Regions from separate parts of the Rhizobium sp. WSM409 genome, predicted to be linked through region 2. Evidence: riboswitches for the same ligand, from Rfam matches in the RefSeq annotation. Region 2 holds a riboswitch; each other region holds the start of a gene.
The links. A riboswitch is a leader RNA that binds a small molecule or an ion and turns the genes downstream of it on or off. The one in region 2 is predicted to bind FMN.
Positions count from the first base shown of each region.

Region 1: linked by a shared signal. The riboswitch ahead of ribN (riboflavin transporter RibN) and the one ahead of AC25BC_RS13410 (6,7-dimethyl-8-ribityllumazine synthase) in region 2 are both predicted to bind FMN.
Region 3: linked by a shared signal. The riboswitch ahead of ribB (3,4-dihydroxy-2-butanone-4-phosphate synthase) and the one ahead of AC25BC_RS13410 (6,7-dimethyl-8-ribityllumazine synthase) in region 2 are both predicted to bind FMN.

Region 1 is NZ_CM172794.1:1,382,712-1,389,429, forward strand. It holds gene clpX (ATP-dependent Clp protease ATP-binding subunit ClpX) at 1-1,216, shown strand, start outside; gene lon (endopeptidase La) at 1,618-4,035, shown strand; gene hupB (DNA-binding protein HupB) at 4,242-4,517, shown strand; FMN riboswitch at 4,640-4,794, shown strand; gene ribN (riboflavin transporter RibN) at 4,877-5,797, shown strand; gene AC25BC_RS06980 (esterase-like activity of phytase family protein) at 5,871-6,718, shown strand, end outside.
Region 2 is NZ_CM172794.1:2,655,286-2,662,003, forward strand. It holds gene AC25BC_RS13390 (adenylate/guanylate cyclase domain-containing protein) at 1-882, opposite strand, end outside; gene AC25BC_RS13395 (hypothetical protein) at 1,166-1,390, shown strand; gene AC25BC_RS13400 (GCG_CRPN prefix-to-repeats domain-containing protein) at 1,506-1,814, opposite strand; gene AC25BC_RS13405 (SRPBCC family protein) at 1,995-2,441, opposite strand; FMN riboswitch at 2,681-2,823, shown strand; gene AC25BC_RS13410 (6,7-dimethyl-8-ribityllumazine synthase) at 2,902-3,336, shown strand; gene AC25BC_RS13415 (SDR family oxidoreductase) at 3,404-4,174, opposite strand; gene AC25BC_RS13420 (alpha/beta fold hydrolase) at 4,240-5,085, opposite strand; gene AC25BC_RS13425 (TMEM175 family protein) at 5,132-5,731, opposite strand; gene AC25BC_RS13430 (alpha/beta fold hydrolase) at 5,770-6,480, opposite strand; gene AC25BC_RS13435 (CGNR zinc finger domain-containing protein) at 6,643-6,718, shown strand, end outside.
Region 3 is NZ_CM172794.1:2,246,347-2,253,064, reverse strand. It holds gene AC25BC_RS11280 (DMT family transporter) at 1-548, opposite strand, end outside; gene AC25BC_RS11275 (SDR family oxidoreductase) at 877-1,644, shown strand; gene ribB (3,4-dihydroxy-2-butanone-4-phosphate synthase) at 1,874-2,509, opposite strand; FMN riboswitch at 2,636-2,786, opposite strand; gene AC25BC_RS11265 (glucose 1-dehydrogenase) at 2,979-3,761, opposite strand; gene AC25BC_RS11260 (triose-phosphate isomerase) at 3,819-4,010, opposite strand; gene AC25BC_RS11255 (SDR family oxidoreductase) at 4,039-4,827, opposite strand; gene AC25BC_RS11250 (sugar ABC transporter ATP-binding protein) at 4,850-6,328, opposite strand; gene AC25BC_RS11245 (sugar ABC transporter substrate-binding protein) at 6,357-6,718, opposite strand, start outside.

The sequences.
Region 1 (6,718 bases), 1.3 Mb from region 2:
CGGAAAGAGCCAGCACGAAGTCCGGAAACTGATTGCCGGACCGACCGTCTTCATCTGCGATGAATGCGTCGAATTGTGCATGGACATCATCCGCGAGGAGAACAAGTCCTCGATGGTCAAGTCCCGCGACGGCGTTCCGACGCCCCAGGACATCATCAAGGTCCTCGACGAATACGTCATCGGCCAGCGGCAGGCGAAGAAGATCCTGTCGGTTGCCGTTCACAACCATTACAAGCGCCTGGCGCACGCCTCCAAGAACGGCGAAGTCGAGCTGGCGAAGTCGAACATCATGCTCGTCGGCCCGACCGGCTGCGGCAAGACCTATCTTGCTCAGACGCTCGCCCGCATCATCGACGTTCCCTTCACCATGGCCGACGCGACGACGCTGACCGAGGCCGGTTATGTCGGCGAGGATGTCGAAAACATCATCCTGAAGCTGCTGCAGTCGGCCGACTACAACGTCGAGCGTGCGCAACGCGGCATCGTCTACATCGACGAAGTCGACAAGATTTCGCGCAAGTCCGACAACCCGTCGATCACCCGTGACGTCTCGGGCGAGGGCGTGCAGCAGGCGCTGCTGAAGATCATGGAAGGTACGGTCGCTTCCGTTCCGCCGCAGGGCGGACGCAAGCACCCGCAGCAGGAATTCCTGCAGGTCGACACGACGAACATCCTGTTCATCTGCGGCGGCGCTTTCGCCGGCCTCGACAAGATCATTTCTGCCCGTGGCGAGAAGACCTCGATCGGCTTTGGCGCTAGCGTCAAGTCGCAGGATGACCGCCGCGTCGGCGAGGTTCTGCGCGAACTGGAGCCGGAGGACCTGGTCAAGTTCGGCCTCATCCCTGAGTTCATCGGCCGTCTGCCGGTTTTGGCGACGCTCGAGGATCTCGATGAGGACGCGCTGATTCAGATCCTGTCCGAGCCGAAGAATGCGCTGATCAAGCAGTATCAGCGCCTGTTCGAGATGGAAGACGTGGAACTGAACTTCCACGAGGACGCTCTGCGCGAAATCGCCCGCAAGGCGATCGTGCGCAAGACCGGCGCTCGCGGCCTTCGCTCGATCATGGAGAAGATCCTGCTCGACACGATGTTCGAACTGCCGACGCTGGAAGGCGTTCGCGAGGTCGTCATCTCCGAGGAAGTGGTGCGCGGTTCGGCCCGTCCGCTTTACATCTATGCCGATCGCCAGGAAGAAAAGGCCAACGCTTCGGCGTGAGCTTGGGCTTTCGTGTGATTATTTTGGGGGCTTGCCATTGGCAGGCCCCTTTCTATTTGAAAAACCATGCGAAGCGCTGTTAGTATTTGCCGGTGGGAACCGAAATTGCCTTTGCCGATGTTGCGGAAGGGGTCGTGCTTGGCAATGATGCAATGATCCGTAAGCCTCTTGCTGGCGTTTGCATTTTAGCCGGGTCGGAAGTGGTAAGCGCCGGTCCAGCCACGCGCTTCATAGTGTTGGCGTTCCGTTGTAATAAAGCTGTCACATCCGAGGGACGCGGGCGTTAGCGTGGCTTGAAAAGCGTAGTCAGAACCTCCACTTGTAGCAACAAGTGAGATTGCCGGCCGGTCCCAAGCGGCCGTGCAGAGAGCCCGGCAACGGGACGATGGAAAGGACATAAAATGACGAAGAAAACGTCTGTAGCGAGCAGCACTGCCTACCCTGTTCTGCCCCTGCGCGACATCGTGGTTTTCCCGCATATGATCGTGCCGCTGTTCGTCGGACGGGAAAAGTCGATCCGTGCGCTCGAAGAGGTCATGGGTTCCGACAAGCAGATCATGCTGGTGACGCAGATCAATGCCAGCGACGACGATCCGGATCCTTCCGCGATCCACAATGTCGGCACCGTGGCCAACGTGCTGCAGCTCTTGAAGCTGCCTGACGGCACCGTGAAGGTTCTGGTGGAAGGCCGCGCCCGAGCCGAGATCGACACTTATACCAGCCGCGAGGATTTCTATGAGGCGCTCGGCCATGTGCTCGAGGAGCCGCACGACGATCCGGTCGAACTGGAAGCCCTGTCGCGTTCGGTCGTCTCCGAATTCGAGAGCTATGTGAAGCTCAACAAGAAGATTTCGCCCGAAGTGGTCGGCGCCGCCAGCCAGATCGACGACTATTCCAAGCTCGCCGATACGGTCGCCTCGCATCTGTCGATCAAGATCACCGAGAAGCAGGAGATGCTGGAGACCACCAGCGTCAAGCAGCGCCTGGAAAAGGCTCTCGGCTTCATGGAAGGCGAGATCTCGGTCTTGCAGGTCGAAAAGCGCATCCGTTCGCGCGTCAAGCGCCAGATGGAAAAGACCCAGCGCGAATACTACCTCAATGAACAGATGAAGGCGATCCAGAAGGAACTCGGAGACGGCGAAGAAGGTCGCGACGAGATGAGCGAACTGGAAGAGCGCATCTCCAAGACCAAGCTGTCCAAGGAAGCCCGTGAAAAGGCCGATGCGGAGCTGAAGAAGCTGCGCCAGATGAGCCCGATGTCGGCGGAAGCCACCGTGGTGCGCAATTATCTGGACTGGCTGCTCGGCATTCCCTGGGGCAAGAAGTCGAAGATCAAGGCCGATCTCAACAATGCCGAGAAGATCCTCGAAGCCGATCACTTCGGTCTCGACAAGGTCAAGGAGCGCATCGTCGAATATCTGGCCGTGCAGGCCCGCGCCACCAAAATCAAGGGCCCGATCCTCTGCCTCGTCGGCCCTCCGGGCGTCGGCAAGACCTCGCTCGCCCAGTCGATCGCCAAGGCGACCGGCCGTGAGTATGTGCGTATGGCGCTTGGCGGCGTTCGTGACGAAGCCGAAATCCGCGGTCACCGCCGCACCTATATCGGCTCTATGCCCGGCAAGGTCATCCAGTCGATGAAGAAGGCTAAGAAGTCCAACCCGCTATTCTTGCTCGACGAAATCGACAAGCTCGGCCAGGACTATCGCGGCGATCCGTCTTCGGCTCTGCTCGAAGTGCTCGATCCGGCGCAGAACATGACCTTCATGGATCACTATCTGGAAGTCGAATACGACCTGTCGGATGTGATGTTCATCACGACGGCGAATACGCTGAACATTCCAGCGCCTCTGATGGACCGCATGGAGATCATCCGTATCGCCGGCTACACAGAGGATGAAAAGCGCGAAATCGCCAAGCGGCACCTGTTGCCGAAGGCCATCAAGGAACATGCGTTGCAGCCGGAAGAATTCTCGGTCAGTGACGACGCCCTGATGTCGATCAGCCAGCATTACACCCGCGAAGCCGGCGTCCGCAACTTCGAGCGCGAGCTGATGAAACTCGCCCGCAAGGCGGTCACCGAGATCATCAAGGGCAAGACGAAGGCCGTTCACGTGACGGCTGCCAACATCTCCGACTATCTGGGCGTCCCGCGCTTCCGCCATGGCGAAGCAGAGGGCGAGGATCAGGTTGGCGTCGTGACCGGTCTTGCCTGGACGGAAGTCGGCGGCGAGCTGCTGACCATCGAAGGTGTGATGATGCCGGGCAAGGGCCGCATGACGGTCACCGGCAATCTGAAGGAAGTCATGAAGGAATCGATCTCGGCAGCGGCCTCCTATGTCCGCTCGCGCGCTGTCGATTTCGGCATCGAGCCGCCGCGCTTCGACAAGAGCGACATCCACGTGCACGTGCCGGAAGGCGCAACCCCGAAGGATGGTCCCTCGGCTGGTGTCGCCATGGCAACCGCGATCGTCTCGATCATGACCGGCATCCCCGTGGACAGGCATGTGGCCATGACCGGTGAAATCACGCTTCGTGGCCGTGTGCTGCCGATCGGCGGTCTCAAGGAAAAGCTGCTCGCAGCGCTTCGCGGCGGCATCAAGAAGGTGCTGATTCCGGAGGAAAACGCCAAGGACCTGGCGGAGATTCCTGACAACGTGAAGAACAACATGGAGATCATCCCGGTATCCCGCATGGGCGAGGTGATCAAGCACGCGCTGATCCGGCGGCCGGAGCCAATCGAATGGGATGGCACGGTGGAAACGCCGGTCATCACATCGGTCGAAGGCCTCGATGAGACAGGCGCAACCATAGCGCATTGAGTGGCCTTTGCCACATTTATGCCCAATTGGCCCAAAACACGGAAAAAGGCTGGCGGAAACGCCAGCCTTTTTTGTGAAAACGTCATGTAGACGCTTGCTTTTCCTTGATTTGCAGGGCTTTTGGGTTTTCGGCGGGCCTGATGAAACCTATTCTGCGCCTAGCTTACTTTTGAGTCGTTTCATACCATTTAGAAAGGGGTGGAAACATGAACAAGAATGAACTCGTGTCCGCAGTAGCCGAAAAGGCAGGACTGACGAAGTCTGACGCGGCTTCCGCTGTTGACGCGGTTTTCGACGTTGTCCAGGCTGAACTCAAGAACAAGGGCGACATTCGCCTCGCGGGTTTCGGCAGCTTCACCGTTTCTCATCGTGCCGCATCGAAGGGCCGTAACCCGTCGACGGGCGCTGAAGTCGACATTCCGGCTCGCAACGTGCCGAAATTCACGCCCGGCAAGGGCCTGAAGGACGCCGTCAACGGCTGATCTGAGATTATCCGCCAGCCGGAAACGAGACCGGTTGTGTAGGATTTGAGAGGGGTTCGGCTTTGCCGGACCCCTTTTGTTTGGGCGGATCTTGCCGTCGCGGGGGCTTTGATCTACGACAGTTCTGTTCTCAGGGCGGGGTGAAACTCCCCACCGGCGGTAAGGGTTTCGGCCTGAGCCCGCGAGCGCCTTCTTTCGCGCCCATGCGGAGGAGGGGTCAGCAGATCCGGTGTGATTCCGGAGCCGACGGTTAAAGTCCGGATGGAAGAGAATGAGTGTCGGCCACGCGGAGGGCAGGGTTGCCCTGTGTCGCTTGGTCGGGGCTCATGCGTCCTGATTTATGTTGGTCCCTGTTTTGGATGAAAGACATGAATCAGACTTCTGTTGCCGTCGAGCCGTCCCGCGCCGTTGTCGGTGCCATCTGGATGGTCCTTGCCGGCATTGCCTTTTCGCTTCTCAACGTCGTCACCCAATGGCTGACGATGAAGCTTGCCTTTCCCTCGGCGTCCGCAGCCTTCTGGCAATATGGCTTCGCCTTCCTGTTTTCGCTGCCGTTCCTGAAGAGGCTCGGCCTTGCGGCGATGCGCACGCACTATCCTTGGCGTCACCTCGCGCGCGTCGCGCTTGCCGCGCTCGGCGTCGAGGCCTGGGTCGCCGGCCTTGCCACGGTGCCGATCTGGCAGGCGATCGCACTGGTGATGACCTCGCCCTTCTTCATCATTCTGGGCGCCCGGCTTTTCCTCGGGGAGCGCGTCGGCCCGGCCCGCTGGGCCGCGACGGCAGCGGGTTTCACCGGAGCGATGATCATTCTGCAGCCATGGTCTGATGGTTTTGGCTGGGCGGCTCTCTTGCCTGTGCTTTCGGCGCTGCTGTGGGGCGCCTCGTCGCTGATCACCAAGAGCCTGACAGGCATCGAACGGCCAGAGACGATCACCGTCTGGCTGCTCGTTCTGCTGACGCCGATAAATGGCGGGCTGGCGCTTGCGGCAGGCTTTGCAGTGCCGACGGGCGCAACCCTTGCCCTGTTCCTGCTGGCGGGGCTGCTGACCGCGGTAGCGCAGTATTTCCTGACGCTAGCCTATGCCGCAGCGGATGCCGCCTATGTCCAGCCGTTCGACGATCTGAAGCTGCCGTTGAACGTGCTGGCCGGTTGGCTGTTCTTCGGTTATGCGCCGGCGGGTTATCTCTGGCTGGGAGCGGCTCTCATCTTGTCTGCTTCGCTGTTCATCATGCGAAACGAGATGCGCCGGGAGCGCAAACCAGAGCCTGACATGATCTGACGCAAAATGCCGCATCTGTCATGCCTCTGTCATGCCGCTCGCGCAGAAAACTCATGTTTCGAATGTTCGACACATGGGGGATTTCATGACAATTTCATCGCGCAAGGCAGCGCTCGCTGCCGTGCTTCTCGCATCCGTCGCCTTTCCGGCCGCGGCCGAGCCGGTTTTCAACCGCATCGCTTCCTTCCCGGTCGCAGAGAACCTGCCTGTTGATAAGGACAAGCTTTCGGTGAGCTCCGCCGAGATCATCACCGCGACCGAAGACGGCAACACGCTGATCTATAGCGACAGCCCGCTCGGCGCGATCGGCTTTATCGACATTACCGATGCCAAGGCCCCGAAGGCCGGCGGCGCGCTGATGATGGACGGCGAGCCGACATCGGTCACCTGGAGCGCCGGCAAGGCACTGGTTGCCGTCAACACCTCCGAAAGCAAGGCCAAGCCCTCGGGCCGTCTCGCGATCGTCGACGTGGCGACCAAGAAGATCGAAAACACCTGCGATCTCGGTGGTCAGCCGGATTCGATCGCCCTCAACAAGGACAAGACGCTAGGCACCATCGCAATCGAAAATGAACGCGACGAAAACATCAATGACGGCAAGATCCCGCAGATGCCGGCCGGCGATCTCGTCGTCTTCCAGGTCAAGAACGGCACCGTCGATTGCGGCACTATCAAGCACATGACGCTGGCCGGGCTTACCGGCGTCGCCCCTGAAGATCCGGAGCCGGAATTCGTCGCCTTCAACAGCCTGAACGAGATTGCCCTGACGCTGCAGGAAAACAACGAGATCGTCATCATCGACGCCAACACGGCTGAAGTGAAGACGCATTTCTCCGCCGGCAGCGTCGATCTCACCGGCATCGACACCAAGCGTGACGGCGCCCTGAAATTCTCGGGCGAAGCCAAGGGCGTGCCGCGCGA
Region 2 (6,718 bases):
CAGGATCTCGCCGAAGTGCAGTGCTGCGCCGAAGGGCAGCGGCGCTAGCCCCTGCGCCTGGCGAACTTGATCGAGATGGGCCATGCCGGCGCGGCTGGCGGTGACCGCGCGCAACGCTGCCTCGCAAGCCTCGCGATCCCCTCGGCCTGTGTCGCCCTCGCTCGACGTAGCCGTGACCGGAAAGATCGCCAGCACGCCGTCGCCGATGAACTTCAGCACCTCGCCCCCGAAGGCATGCACGGCGCCTGCGACACGGTCGAACCAGGCGTCCAATGCGGCGATCATCACGTGAGGCTCGGTCACCTCGGAGAGCGCGGTGAAGTCGCGCAGATCGGCGCAGAGAAGGGCTGCGCGGATGGTCTCGCCGGTACCGCGGGCAAGCGCGCCGGCCTGCACCCGGGCGGCGCTGCGCCGGCCGAGATAGGCTTCAAGCAGCGCGGCCCGCGCCTCCCGCGCCGCCAAAGCGGCGAGCGGGGCTACGGAAAAACGCGCGACTTCGCGCAGCAGGCCAGCCTCGGTCGGGCCGAATGCGCTGCCCCCTGCCCCGTTGGCGATACCCGCCCAGCCGAGTATCGGACTATCCTGCGAAGGCCCGATTCTCTCCTCCCATACCGGTCCGAGCCCAGCCAGCCACTCGCGCCCAGCCTCGCTCTGCGGCGCCGCGGCAAAGGCCAAAGCCTCGATGACAGCATCGGTCTCGGCTCGCCACAGCCAGGTGCGCCGCGCGATGATCGGATGCGGCACCGAAAGTGTCAGCGCGCCGCCGGAAATCGGCAGGCCATCGGCCAGCAACCGGCGCCCGAGCTCGGCCAGAAACCGTTCGGGACCAGGCGAGGCCCCGGCCTCGTCAACCAGCCAGGCAAGGGGAGATGGCAGATCCATGGCTTAACATCGCACGCTCGCCGGGACGTCCGCAAGGATATCCCTCGGGGTGACCGCTGGCGGTCATCCCTGGGTGCGACAAGCCGACGTTCGCACGTCCATCAGGACACCCCGCGGGTGTCCGTGAAGACATTCCCATAGACTCAACCTGTCGCCCCAAAGGACGTCCACTCCCCTGTCGAAAACCCTTCGCCGCGGTGGAAAACAAAAAATAAACACTTTAAACTTGCGCGACTTTGATTCCATTATAGGGCCGTTCGTCATCGTGTGATTGAGGGGTACGATGGGCACGGTATTCTGGCCGAAAGATCCGCTGGATGGGAATGACATGACGCTGCTGACGTCGATCCTTCGGCGATGGTGCGAAAGGTATCAGGTCGAGCTGACGGCGGAAGAGAGCAGCCGCAAGGCAAAGGAACTCGTCGAATGGTTCGAATTCGGCGTCAAGGATCCCGTCGAGCTCGAGGAATTGATCGACGACAAGCACTGGCTCGTCAGCAGGATCTGACCCTCTCGGGTAAATCGGGAGAACGCTGGCTGTCAGCGTCGGCGACGCTTTTTCATGAGAAAAGGCCGGGCGAAAATCGCTCCGGCCTTCGTCCATTTACATCTAAGCGAGACTTTTAGTCATTATCCCGCCAACGCCGGTCGCGATCCCAGCGCCGCTCATGGCGCCAGCGCGGGCCATCCCAATCGCGGTGACGCCGCTCCCAGCCCCAGCGGGGCGGACCACCGTAGAAAGCTACCGGCGGCGGGCGTCTCCAGCTTCGCCGGCATTCGCCCCAGCGCGTCAGATGCCAGCCGCGACCGCAGGCGTAGTCGACCTTTGTGACACTGCTCTGGACATTGATTGTCCCCATCGGCATTGCCTCCGCGGTACCGATCGAGAGGCTGCCGGCAAGCAAGGCAGCCGCGATAGAAAGTGCCTTCATCGTGAACTCCATTTTCAATCCAGCCGTCCGCAGATTAGGACCGCTAAATTGAACTGGAGATGAACTGCGCGTTCATGTTTGCGGTAGCAAAAGAAGCGCTTCCGCACGACCCGCTTGGGCGCTCGCCGACCGTTGTTGTCACAACCGCAAGCAGAGACGCCCCGCTGCCGGCAAATTTGTTCATGTCCGGCCGTAAAAAGCGTCGGGACCCGGATCCCGCCCGGCGGCGACTTCGGTCAGGCGCCCCAGGTAATGCGCCCAGCCTTCCGCATGGCCGGCGCATTGATCGGCGCTGGGCAGGCCGCTATGAGTGAGCCGCAACAGCGTTCCGCCCTCCTGTTCGATCAGGTCGATCTCGACCAGGCTCGACCCCGGCGGCACCACTTCGCTGCCGTCCCAGCCGAAGCTGTAGGCAAGGCGATGAACCGGCACCACCTCACGAAACGAGCCGCGCGCAAAGCGGGCGCCGGTGACGTTGACGAGATAGAGCCCGCCGGGCTGCGGCTCGACCTGCGCTTCCGTTCCCATCCAGCGCAGGATCTTCTCCGGATCGGTCATCAGCGCAAACACCGCGGCCGGCGGCGCCGCAATATGCGCCTCGCGGTGAACGACGAAAGATTCTGGCATCACTCTCTCCCATGGTTGTCACGGCCTCGCCCAGGCGGAGACAGCGCGTCCTGTCTTGTCGTGCTTCTGACGTGGATGTCCTCACAGAGAGCATGTAGGCGCAAGCTCCTCCTCCGCAAGAGGGATTGCCCGCCGCCATCGGCGAACGAGCGAAATCGCCGCTTGGGGAGCCTGATCCAGCTCCGGCCGCGAAAGCATATCGACCTATTGCCAGCCCGCCGCCTTCCCCCTATTGTCCGCGCCGTTCTCAGGGCGGGGTGCAAGTCCCTACCGGCGGTATGCAATTTCGATTGCGAGCCCGCGAGCGCCTTCTTAGGAAGGGTCAGCAGATCAGGTGAGATGCCTGAGCCGACGGTCATAGTCCGGATGAAAGAGAACGTGCGTTCCTGCCGCCCTTGCGGCTGTCGGGAACGTTCGTGATCGCCTTGGGTGATGTGTCTGTTCGCCAAAGGAGATTACCGTGACACCCACCCGCTACGCCTTCGTCAAAGCCAGTTGGCACGCCGACATCGTCGACCGCGCCCTTCATGGCTTCCATCAGCTTATTCCGCCCGAGCAGGTCGACGTGTTCGACGTCCCCGGCGCATTCGAGATGCCGCTGCTTTCCCGCGATCTTGCGGCAACCGGACGTTACTGCGCGGTCATTGCCGCCGCCTTCGTCGTCGACGGCGGAATCTACCGCCACGAATTCGTCGCCCAGGCCGTCGTCGATGGGCTGATGCGCGCCGGCATGGATACGGGCGTGCCGGTACTGTCGGTCTCACTGACGCCGCATCAGTATCAAGAAACCGAGCACCACAAGCAGATCTACCGCGCGCACTTCGTCGAGAAAGGCCGCGAAGCAGCAAAAGCGGCTCTGACGATCGGCAAAACGCGCGCCGCTCTTGCCGCGTAGTCAGCGGTTCGACGAATAGAGGAACGCAGGAGATGAAGACGGCGGGGCACTCCCGCCGTCGACCGCATCAGATCGACTTCACCTCGCCGCCATCCATGCGTAGCGCCGAGCCGGTCATCCAGCGGGCACCCGGCGACACCAGGAAGGCCATCAGTTCGGCGATTTCCTCCGGCTCGCCGTAGCGGGCAATGCCTGCCTGTTCGGGGAAATGCGCGGTCGCCTCCTCCACGCTCACACCGTGCAACGGTGCCCAGTGCTCGAGATAGGAGCGGCGCCGGCCGGTCATGACGGGACCGGGCAGCACGCTGTTGACCTGCACGCCATCGGTGATGCCGCGATCGGAAAAGGCCTTGGCGAGTGCGACGATGGCAGCATTGATGGTACCGACCGCCGCATAAGGCGCCTTTGGAAACACCGCCGAATTGCCCGACATCAGGACGACGGAGCCGTTGGTCTCCTTCAGTGCCGGCCAGGCGGCAATCGTCAGGCGCCGCGCACCGTGCAGCTTCAGCGCCAGTCCACCTTCCCACTGCGCGTCGGTCATCTCGAAAAGATCGATCTGCGGCACGGCGCCGGCGATATTGAGCAGCGCATCGATGCGGCCGAAGGCACCGAGCGCCTGATCGACCACGGCCTGCGCCGCCGCCGGCTCAGCAAGGTCGGCGCCGATGACGAGGGCCTGCGCGCCGACCGCCCTCACCGCCTGCGCGGTCTCCTCCAGATTGGCGCGGTTGCGCGCGACCAGCACCAGCGCGGAAAAATCGCGCGCGAGGCGCAGCGCCGTCGCCTGGCCGATGCCCTGGCTGGCGCCGGTGATGATGGCAACTGTATCAGACATGTCGTCTCTCCTGTTGGCTTGGGCGACCGCCCGCCCCTTCCGGCGGGCAGCGCCTGGTTCTGCTCTCAGCGGGCCAGAAAATCGCGGATCGCAGCCGCGATCTCTGCGGCATGCGTTTCCAGCGCGAAGTGGCCGGTGTCGAGGAAGCGGACGACCGCATTGGGATTATCGCGCTTGAACGCCTCGGCGCCGGGCGGCAGGAAGAACGGATCGTTCTTGCCCCACACGGCCAGGAACGGCGGCTTGTGGGTGCGGAAATAATCCTGAAAGGCAGGATAGAGCGCGACATTGCTCTTGTAGTCGCCGAAGAGGTCGAGCTGTATGTCCTCGACGCCGGGCCGCGCCAGATAGAAATTGTCGAGCGAATAGCCGTCGGGCGAAACCGTCGTCGGATCGGCAACCCCATGCGTATATTGCCAGACCGTCGTTTCCGGCTGCAGCATCGCCTTCAGCGCATTGCGGTTCTCCTCGGACGCATCCTCCCAATAGGCCCGGATCGGGTTCCAGCCCTCGCTCAGGCCCTCGACATAGGCGTTGCCGTTCTGCGAGATGATCGCCATGATCCGGTCAGGATGTTTCACGGCCAGCCGGAAGCCGGTCGGCGCGCCGTAGTCGAACACATAGACGGCGTAACGATCGAAGCCGACGACTTCGGTGAAACGATCGATGGTCGTGGCGATCCCGTCGAAAGTGGCGCCGCGTGCCGGCAGGTCGGATCGTCCGAAGCCCGGAAGATCGGGCGCGACGATGTGGAAGCGATCGGAGAGCAGCGGCATCAGGTCGCGGAACATGTGGCCGGCGCTCGGAAAGCCGTGCAGCAGGAGCAGCTTCGGAGCATCCGGCGAACCGGCCTCGCGATAGAAGATGTTGAAGCCGTCGACGTCGGCGGTGCGGTATTTGATGGTGGACATGACAGTCTCCTTTGCTGTGATAACTTGATTGGTATTTCCGGTCTGGTTATTCCGCCTGCCCTTGCTGGCGGCTGTTGAAGATCTCCGGCTGGAGATAGAGAACGAGGGCGCAGCAGATCAGGAAGAAGCCGAGGAGCGGTACGAAGGGAGCAACAAGCCCCGCCACGGCAAAGATCGCCAGGCCGATGAGCGTCCGCCGGCGCGCCAGGCGGCGGGCGGGTTCCGGCATGGCGCCCGCCTCGGCTTGCGCGAATATCTCGCGCTCGAACATCAGATAGGCAGCATTGACCAGCACGAAGACCGCGGCATAGACGGCAACCGGCATCGGCGCGAGGCCGGTCCTCGCCATCCAGGCCGTCGTGAACGGCAGCAGCGACACCAGGAAGAGGTGCACGAAGTTGATCCAGATCAGCCGGGTAGAGGCAAAGCGCACCAGCCGCAGCAGGTGATGATGGTTGATCCAGATGATCGCGATGAACAGGTAGCTCAGCGCATAGCTGACCAGGATCGGCCAGAGCGAAAGCACGGCTGATATGTCGGGAACCTTGGGCGCCTTGAGCTCCAGCACCATGATGGTGATGATCACCGCGATCATGGCGTCTGAAAAGGCGCTCACCCGCTCGGTCGTCATCTTCTCTCCGTGCATCTCGATTTCCTCCTCATCCCTTGTTTTGACAGTTGAATTCAGGCTGCCACCGCGGCGGCCGCCTCCCTGACGATGTCGAGCACGGCGGCAGGCGCCGTAACGATTGGCGTGTGATCGGCGGCGTGTGAGCGCACCCGCGCCTGCATGCGCTCGGCCATGAAGCGCTGATTGTCGGCAACGATCATCCGGTCCTGTTCCGCGATCAGGAACCAGGCCGGACGGTCCTTCCAGAGCGGGCGCGGCACGGGAACAGTGATGCAGGCCGGCGAGATCGGCCGCTGTACGGCGGCAAGCACCGCCTGCTCACCCGCCTCGGCATTCTGCGCGAATGCGGTGCTAAAAGCCTCTAGCGGCAGATAGATCAGGCCATGACTGTCGGGCGCGAGCTTCGGCGCCTTGGGGTGCGGCTCGCCGCGATAGAAGATATCGGCGACCGTCTCGCCTTCATCAGGTGCCAGGGCGGCGATATAGACCAGCGCCTTGACCTTCTCGTCCCGGGTCGCAGCGATCACCGCGCCGGCATAGGCATGGCCGACGAGAACCACCGGCCCGGTCACCCGCTCCAGCGTGTGCTCAAGGGCTGCGACATCGTCGCTGAAGGAGGTCAGCGGCAGCGGCACCGCGAACACGCTCAAGCCTTCGGCGGTGAGCGGCAGAATGATTTTTGTCCAGCTCGAACCATCCGCCCATGCGCCGTGGACAAATACGACATTCACACTGTTCGCGAGATTCACATTCTCGGGGGACATCAGCGTTCTCTTTGCTCTGCTAAAGTAACCTATCTAATGTATTTATGACGGTTACTCCCAGAGCGCATAACTTGTCAAGCGCCTTTTAAGAGGTTACATATCACTCATGTCTTCGAGAGACCGCCAGCGGTGCACATCGTGGCGACCGGAACAGGAGTTATGATGGACAACCGCTCACCTGCCCTTTTCGTCGGCGATGCGCTGGGACTGGATTTTTTGAATTCGATCGCCACTCCGG
Region 3 (6,718 bases), 410 kb from region 2:
ATGACGGTTATCATCAGCGAGGGAATCTCCGGACTGATGCTCCGGGTGGCGAGATCGCGGCCGGCCGTCGTCAGCACCGCAGCGACGCAGAGGAGGGCGGCGGCGGTGAATCCCTCAGGGCCGGGACGGATAATGATCATCACGCCGACGAGGCCGACAAGGATCGCCGACCAGCGCCGCCAGCCGACCGGCTCGCCGAAGAAGAGGGCAGCGCCGAAGGTGACGACCAGCGGCAGCGACTGCAGGATCGCCGAGGCATTGGCGATCGGCATCATGCCGAGCGCGGTGATATAGGTGACGGCGGAGAGCGTCTCACAGATGATCCTGAAGATGATCATCGGCTGCAGCATGATGCGCCAGGAGCGCAGCGCGCCCATTTTCCAGGCGATCAGATAGACGAGCAGGCTGGTGAAGAGGCCGCGCAGGAACATGATCTCGCCGGCGTTCATATAGGCGATCACCGATTTGGATAGAGCGTCGCTTGCGGAAAAGCCGGCCATCGCCATGCTCATATAGATGGCGCCCTCAGTATTGCGTGACCGCGGCATGAAGAGATTCCCGTTACCTGTGCGCTCCTTTTAATCGCGAAGACGCATGAAGGGAATCGGATGAATGCCACACCAGGCATAAATCGATGATGCGGTGCACAACGGCACTGACCTCAATGCAGGCGTGTGGATGAAGGTCTCGGCAAATCTCGGTTTTATAAGGCGAATTCCGATGTTTCCGACGCCGTGATCAAGGCGTCGATGAGGACGCGCCGTCGCGCTGCCGGTTCGGCCATAGGCGTTTTTCTCGTCCTGCGCGGGAAACGGGTGGCTGCATCGCATGATGTTTGAGCATGTCAAATCTGGCAACAAACCAGGAGAGAACGATATGACACTTCTCAACGACAAGATCGCCATCATCACCGGCGCAAGCTCAGGCATCGGCCGCGCAGCGGCGAAACTCTTTGCACGGCAAGGTGCCAAGCTCGTGGTCACCGGCCGGCGACAAGACGCGCTCGACGCCGTCATCGCGGAAATTGAGGCGGAGGGTGGGCAGGCCGTCGCCATATCAGGCGATGTCAGGGACGAGGCGCTCCAGGAAAGGCTTGTCGAAACGGCAGTCTCGCGTTTCGGCCGGCTCGACATCGCCTTCAACAATGCCGGCATCATCGGTGAGATGGGGCCGGTCGCCGGGCTGTCGGTGGAGGGCTGGCGCGAGACGATCGAGACCAATCTCACCGCCGCCTTCCTCGGCGCCAAACACCAGTCGGCGGCGATGGGAAAAGGCGGCGGATCGCTGATCTTCACCTCGACCTTTGTCGGCCATACCGTCGGCATGCCTGGCATGGCCGCCTATGCGGCGAGCAAGGCGGGTTTGATCGGCTTCGTGCAGGTGCTCGCCGCTGAACTCGGAGCGCAGAAGATCCGCGTCAACGCACTGCTTCCCGGCGGCACCGACACACCCGCCAGCATTACCAACGCGCCCGATGCCACGCCGGAAGTGCTCGCCTTCGTGGAGGGATTGCATGCGCTGAAACGCATGGCGCAACCCGAAGAGATCGCCAATGCAGCGCTTTTCCTTGCCTCCGACATGTCGAGCTTCGTGACCGGCACGGCGATGCTGGCGGATGGCGGCGTTTCGATCAACCGGACATAGGGGCAGGAAATAGGGTGTGCTGTGGCAACCAGCCGTGCGCGTCTGGGACCCAGCCACCCGCCCTCGTCCTTCGAGGCTCCGGCCTGCGGCCTGCGCGCCTCAGGATGAGGGCTGGTCGGTGTGCCTTGCCGCTGCGCTTCCCGTTGAACCAAGCCGCAACCTCTCTCCAGCCTCATCCTGAGGCGCCCCGAAGGGGCCTCGAAGGACGGGGCTGGCCGCTTTGCGCCGATCAGGCGACTTCGCGTATGTCTCTTTCCGCCTGGCGGTCGAGATAGGCGACCAAATCCGCGATGGTGACGAGGGGGAGGTTGTGGCGTTCGGCAAAGAGCGTGAGTTCGGGCAGGCGGGACATGGTTCCGTCGTCGTTGGCGACTTCGCAGATGACGCCGGCGGGGATCCTTCCGGCGAGGCGGGCGAGATCGACTGCGGCTTCGGTGTGGCCAGGGCGGCCGAGCACGCCGCGGGGGTTGGCGCGCAGCGGAAAGATATGGCCGGGGCGGGCGAATTCGTCGGGCTTTGTGCGATCGTCGACGAGGGCGCGGACGGTGGCGGCGCGGTCCGCCGCAGAGATGCCCGTCGTCGTGCCCTTGAGATAATCGACCGAGACCGTGAAGGCGGTTTTGTGCGATTCCGTATTGTTGGGCACCATCAGCGGAATATCGAGCGCATCGAGGCGCTCGCCTTCCATGGCGATGCAGACGAGTCCACGGGCGTGGGTCATCATGAAGGCGATTGCCTCAGGGGTGACGGCATCGGCCGCGACCACGATATCGCCTTCGTTTTCCCGGTTCTGGTCGTCGACGACGACGACCATCTTGCCGCTGGCAATGGCTGATATGGCATCTTCAATTCTTGCGATAGTCATGCTGTCTGGCCTTTCAAGGGTTATGTCAGCGGGCTGACATGGTCTGCTCGGCTCAATCCGTGAGCGAGCCTTCTGCCCTTGGGCGAACAAACGTCAGCCGACTCCGGGATGGAGTGCAACTGCCCGTGTTGTCCTCTTCCATCCGGACTATACCGTCGGCTCCGGCATCTCACCGGATCTGCTGACCTTCCGACAGGAGGTGCCGGAAGCGCTCGCGGGCTCCAAGATTGCTCCTGATACCGCCGGTGGGGAATTACACCCCGCCCTGAGAACATTTCAAAGATAGGATCAAAAACAGGCAGATGGCAAGGTCACTCGACCGGGCAAAAATGCAAAGCTGCCCTGACGCCGATGGACACACTGTTCACACGGAGGCGACAACCGTGTCGCCTTCCGCGCTTCGTTGGTGCTTTGATCCTTCCATGCATGTCGTTGTCCCAAAACCACTGCGCAATTTTGGGCGCCTGCATCAGGACATGATCAGGCCGCCGTCGACATTGATCGTCTGGCCGGTGATATAGGCGGCATCCTCGCTGGCGAGGAAGGTCACCAGGCCGGCGACGTCTTCGCCGGAGCCGGCCCGTTTCATCGGGATGCCCTCGACCCATTCCTTCATCAACTCGCCGGGGGCGTAGTTGCCGAGCAGCTTGCCCCAGGCCTGGTCGTTATAGGCCCACATGTCGGTTTCGATGATGCCGGGGCAGAAGGCGTTGACGGTGATCTTCTCGGTCGCGACTTCCTTGGCCAGGCTCTGGGTGATGCCGACGACGCCCATTTTCGAGGCGGCATAATGCGGCGTGTAGATGAAGCCGTCGCGGGCCTGGCCGGAGGCGGTGTTGATGATGCGGCCGCCGCGCTTGTGCCTGCGCATTCTCGATATCGCCTCCTGGGCGCAGAGGAAGACGCCCTTGGTGTTGACGGCCATCACCTTGTCCCACTCGTTTTCGGTCAGGTCCTCGACGCGGGCAATGGTGATGACGCCGGCGTTCTGGATCGAGACGTCGACCGAGCCGAATTCCTTCTCGGCGGCATCATAGAGGGCGGTGACGCTCGCCTTGTCGGTGACGTCGCCGATGAAGGAGATCGCCTTGCCGCCTTCGGCCCGGATCTGTTCGGCAACGCCGTGAACCAGCTCCTCGTTGGCCGAGACGACGAGATTGGCGCCTTCTTTCGCAAAGCGTCTGGCGATCGCCGCTCCGATGCCGCGGCTGCCCCCGGTAATGACGACGGTCTTCTGCTCGAAGCGTTTCATGCTCTTTCCTTGTCCATCGATAAACAATAAATCTGGGTGCGACCTACCATGCGATCATTATTGGAGATCAACCGGTTGTCGCGAATTCAGGCAGTGTTGAGCGCCGGTGACGACGTCCGCGCCTTCCATCCGTTCGACAGCCCGTTCGATCGGCGTGAAGGGCGGGCAGACGACGATATCGCACGCCGTCATGCCCGTTAGTCCCTTCAGCGCCTCGATCTCAGCCAGGGAGGAAGCGAGATCGGTCACTTTTCAGCAGCGGGAATGAGCTTTCTCATCACCAGCAGCAGAAACCGCCGTCGACGAGAAGATCGACGCCGGTCACGAAACTTGCTGCATTCGACAGCAGAAACACCGCCGGACCCACCATCTCGTCCACCGCTGCCATGCGCTGCATCGGCGTCTGCTCTTCGAAGAGCTTGGTCTGGTGGACCATCTCCGGACGGGTGTTCATGGGCGTTGCCGTGTATCCGGGGGAGATGGTGTTGACGCGAATGCCGCGGTCGACCCATTCCATGGCCATGGACTTCGACATATGGATCACGCCCGCCTTGGAGGCGTTATAGTGCGCTTGGCTCAGCCCCCGGTTCACGATCACACCCGACATGGAAGCGATGTTGACGATGGAGCCGCGTCCATTCTTCAGCATGGCGCGAGCCTCTGCCTGGCAGGAAAGAAAGACGCCTTTCAGGTTGATATCCATCAACGTCTGATATTGGTCCTCCTCCATTTCTTCCGCTGCGTTCGCGTTAGCGATGCCTGCAGCGTTGACTGCAAGCGTCAGCGCGCCGAGATCGGCTTCGGTACGTGCTACGGCATCTCCAAGGGAAGATTTGCTCGTGACATCCGCCGCGATCTGGATCGAGCGGCGGCCGGCGGCGCGAATATGTTCGGCCGTCTTGACCAGCCCGTCGTCGGTTCGGCGGTCGAGCAGCGCCACGTCGGCGCCGCATTGCGCAAGGCCGATGGCAATGCGCTGACCAATACCGCTGCCGGCACCGGTAACGATGGCAACCTGGCCGCTGAGATCGAAAAGCTTCGGGGCGTTCAGAGTGATGTCGGACACCGCTCTTCCTTTCTCTGTCTGTTTAGATGGTGGCCAGTTCCATGACCGAAACGTCATTTGCCTGGTCACGATTGAGAATCCCCGCCTGCTTGCCTTGCGCAAGCACGACAATGCGATTGGAGACTCCGAGAACTTCTTCGAGGTCCGAGCTTACGACGATGACCGCCACGCCCCGTTTGGCAAGATTGACGATGATGTCGTAGATACCGGCTCGGGCGCCGACGTCGATGCCTCTCGTCGGTTCGTCGAGCACGACGACCTTAGGATCGCGCATCAGCCATTTCGCGATGACCACCTTCTGCTGGTTGCCGCCGGACAGGTCCGAGGCATATTGCTCCGCACGGCCCTTCACGCCGAACTTGGCCACTGCCTTCTCCGCAAACGAGCGCTTGACGCTCGGCGTAATCCAACGCCCGCCCAGCTTGTCGAGATTGGCGTAGATAATGTTCTCGCCGATCCGGTGCCCGACAACGAGGCCTTGCTCCTTGCGGTCTTCCGGAACCATCACGATGCCCTTGGCGATCGCGTCCGCCGGATCGCGCAGCCTGAGTTCTTCGCATTCCAGCTTGATCGAACCTGCACTGATTGGGTCCGCGCCCGAAATGGCGCGGACAAGTTCGGTGCGGCCGGCGCCGACCAGTCCGGCGATTCCGAGAATTTCCCCGGCGCGCACATCGAAGGTAACGTCGCGGAATGAGTTGTCCGGCGAGCACAGCCCCGACACCTGGAGTACTGGATGCTCTGTCGGAACCGGCAGGGCAGGGAACAAGCGGTCAAGCGGGCGTCCGACCATGCTCTCGACGATCGTTCGCACCGGTGTCGCGCTGTCGGAGAATTCCTGCACGCGCTCGCCATCGCGAAGAACGACGATCCGATCGGTTATTCGCTTGATCTCTTCCATGCGGTGGGAAATGTAGACGATGCCGACACCTTCTGAGCGAAGCTTCCGAACCTGTTCGAAAAGAGCTTCCGTCTCCGCGCCGCCAAGGGCGGCCGTCGGCTCATCGAGGATCAGGAGCTTTGCGTTGAGAGCCAGCGCCTTGGCGATCTCGATGAGTTGCTGATTTGCCGTGGAAAGGCCGGCGACCGTCCGCGTTGCAGGGATGTGAAGGTTCAAGCGAGCGAGCTGGTCCTGGGCCCGGCGAACCATCTGGGCGCGGTCGACGACGCCGTTCTTCATCGGCCAACGTCCGATGAAGACGTTTTCCGCGATCGACAGCTGCGGCAGAAGCTGCAGCTCCTGATGGATCAGGACAACGCCCTTGTCGATCGCTTCCCTTGGGGTGGCCGGGGCATAAGGCTGCCCCAGCCATGTCATTGATCCTTCGGACGGCGTGCGTGACCCGGCGATAATGCCCGATAGCGTTGACTTGCCTGCGCCGTTTTCACCGAGAAGTGCAACCACTTCGCCGGGATAAACGTCCAAGCTGACATTCTTCAGAACCTGGAGCGGCCCATACCATTTGGATATGCCCCTCAGGGAAAGAGCTGGATCAGTCACGGCACACCTCCTCAAGACCTCAACTTCATTACGGATGGTTGGCGATGAAGCCTGCGACGTTTTCCTTGGTTGTCAGCGTGGCATCCAGGAGCTGGACCGGCGGCACCTTTTCTCCGGCGACAAGCTTGGCGGCGTTTTCAACCGCGTCGCGGCCCATCTTCTGCGTCTGCTGGGTCGCCGTTACGTTGAAGACACCCTTGCTGAGCGCTTCGAGAGCTGCGGTGTCACCATCGAAGCCGCCAACCACGATCTTCTGGGAAGGATTGGCGACCTTGATCGCCTGCGCGGCGCCAAGGGCAAGGCCGTCGGCCTGGGCGAACACGATCGAAACGTCCGGATTTGCCTGCAGCATATTCTGCATGATCTGGAATCCTTCGTCCTGGCTCCAGA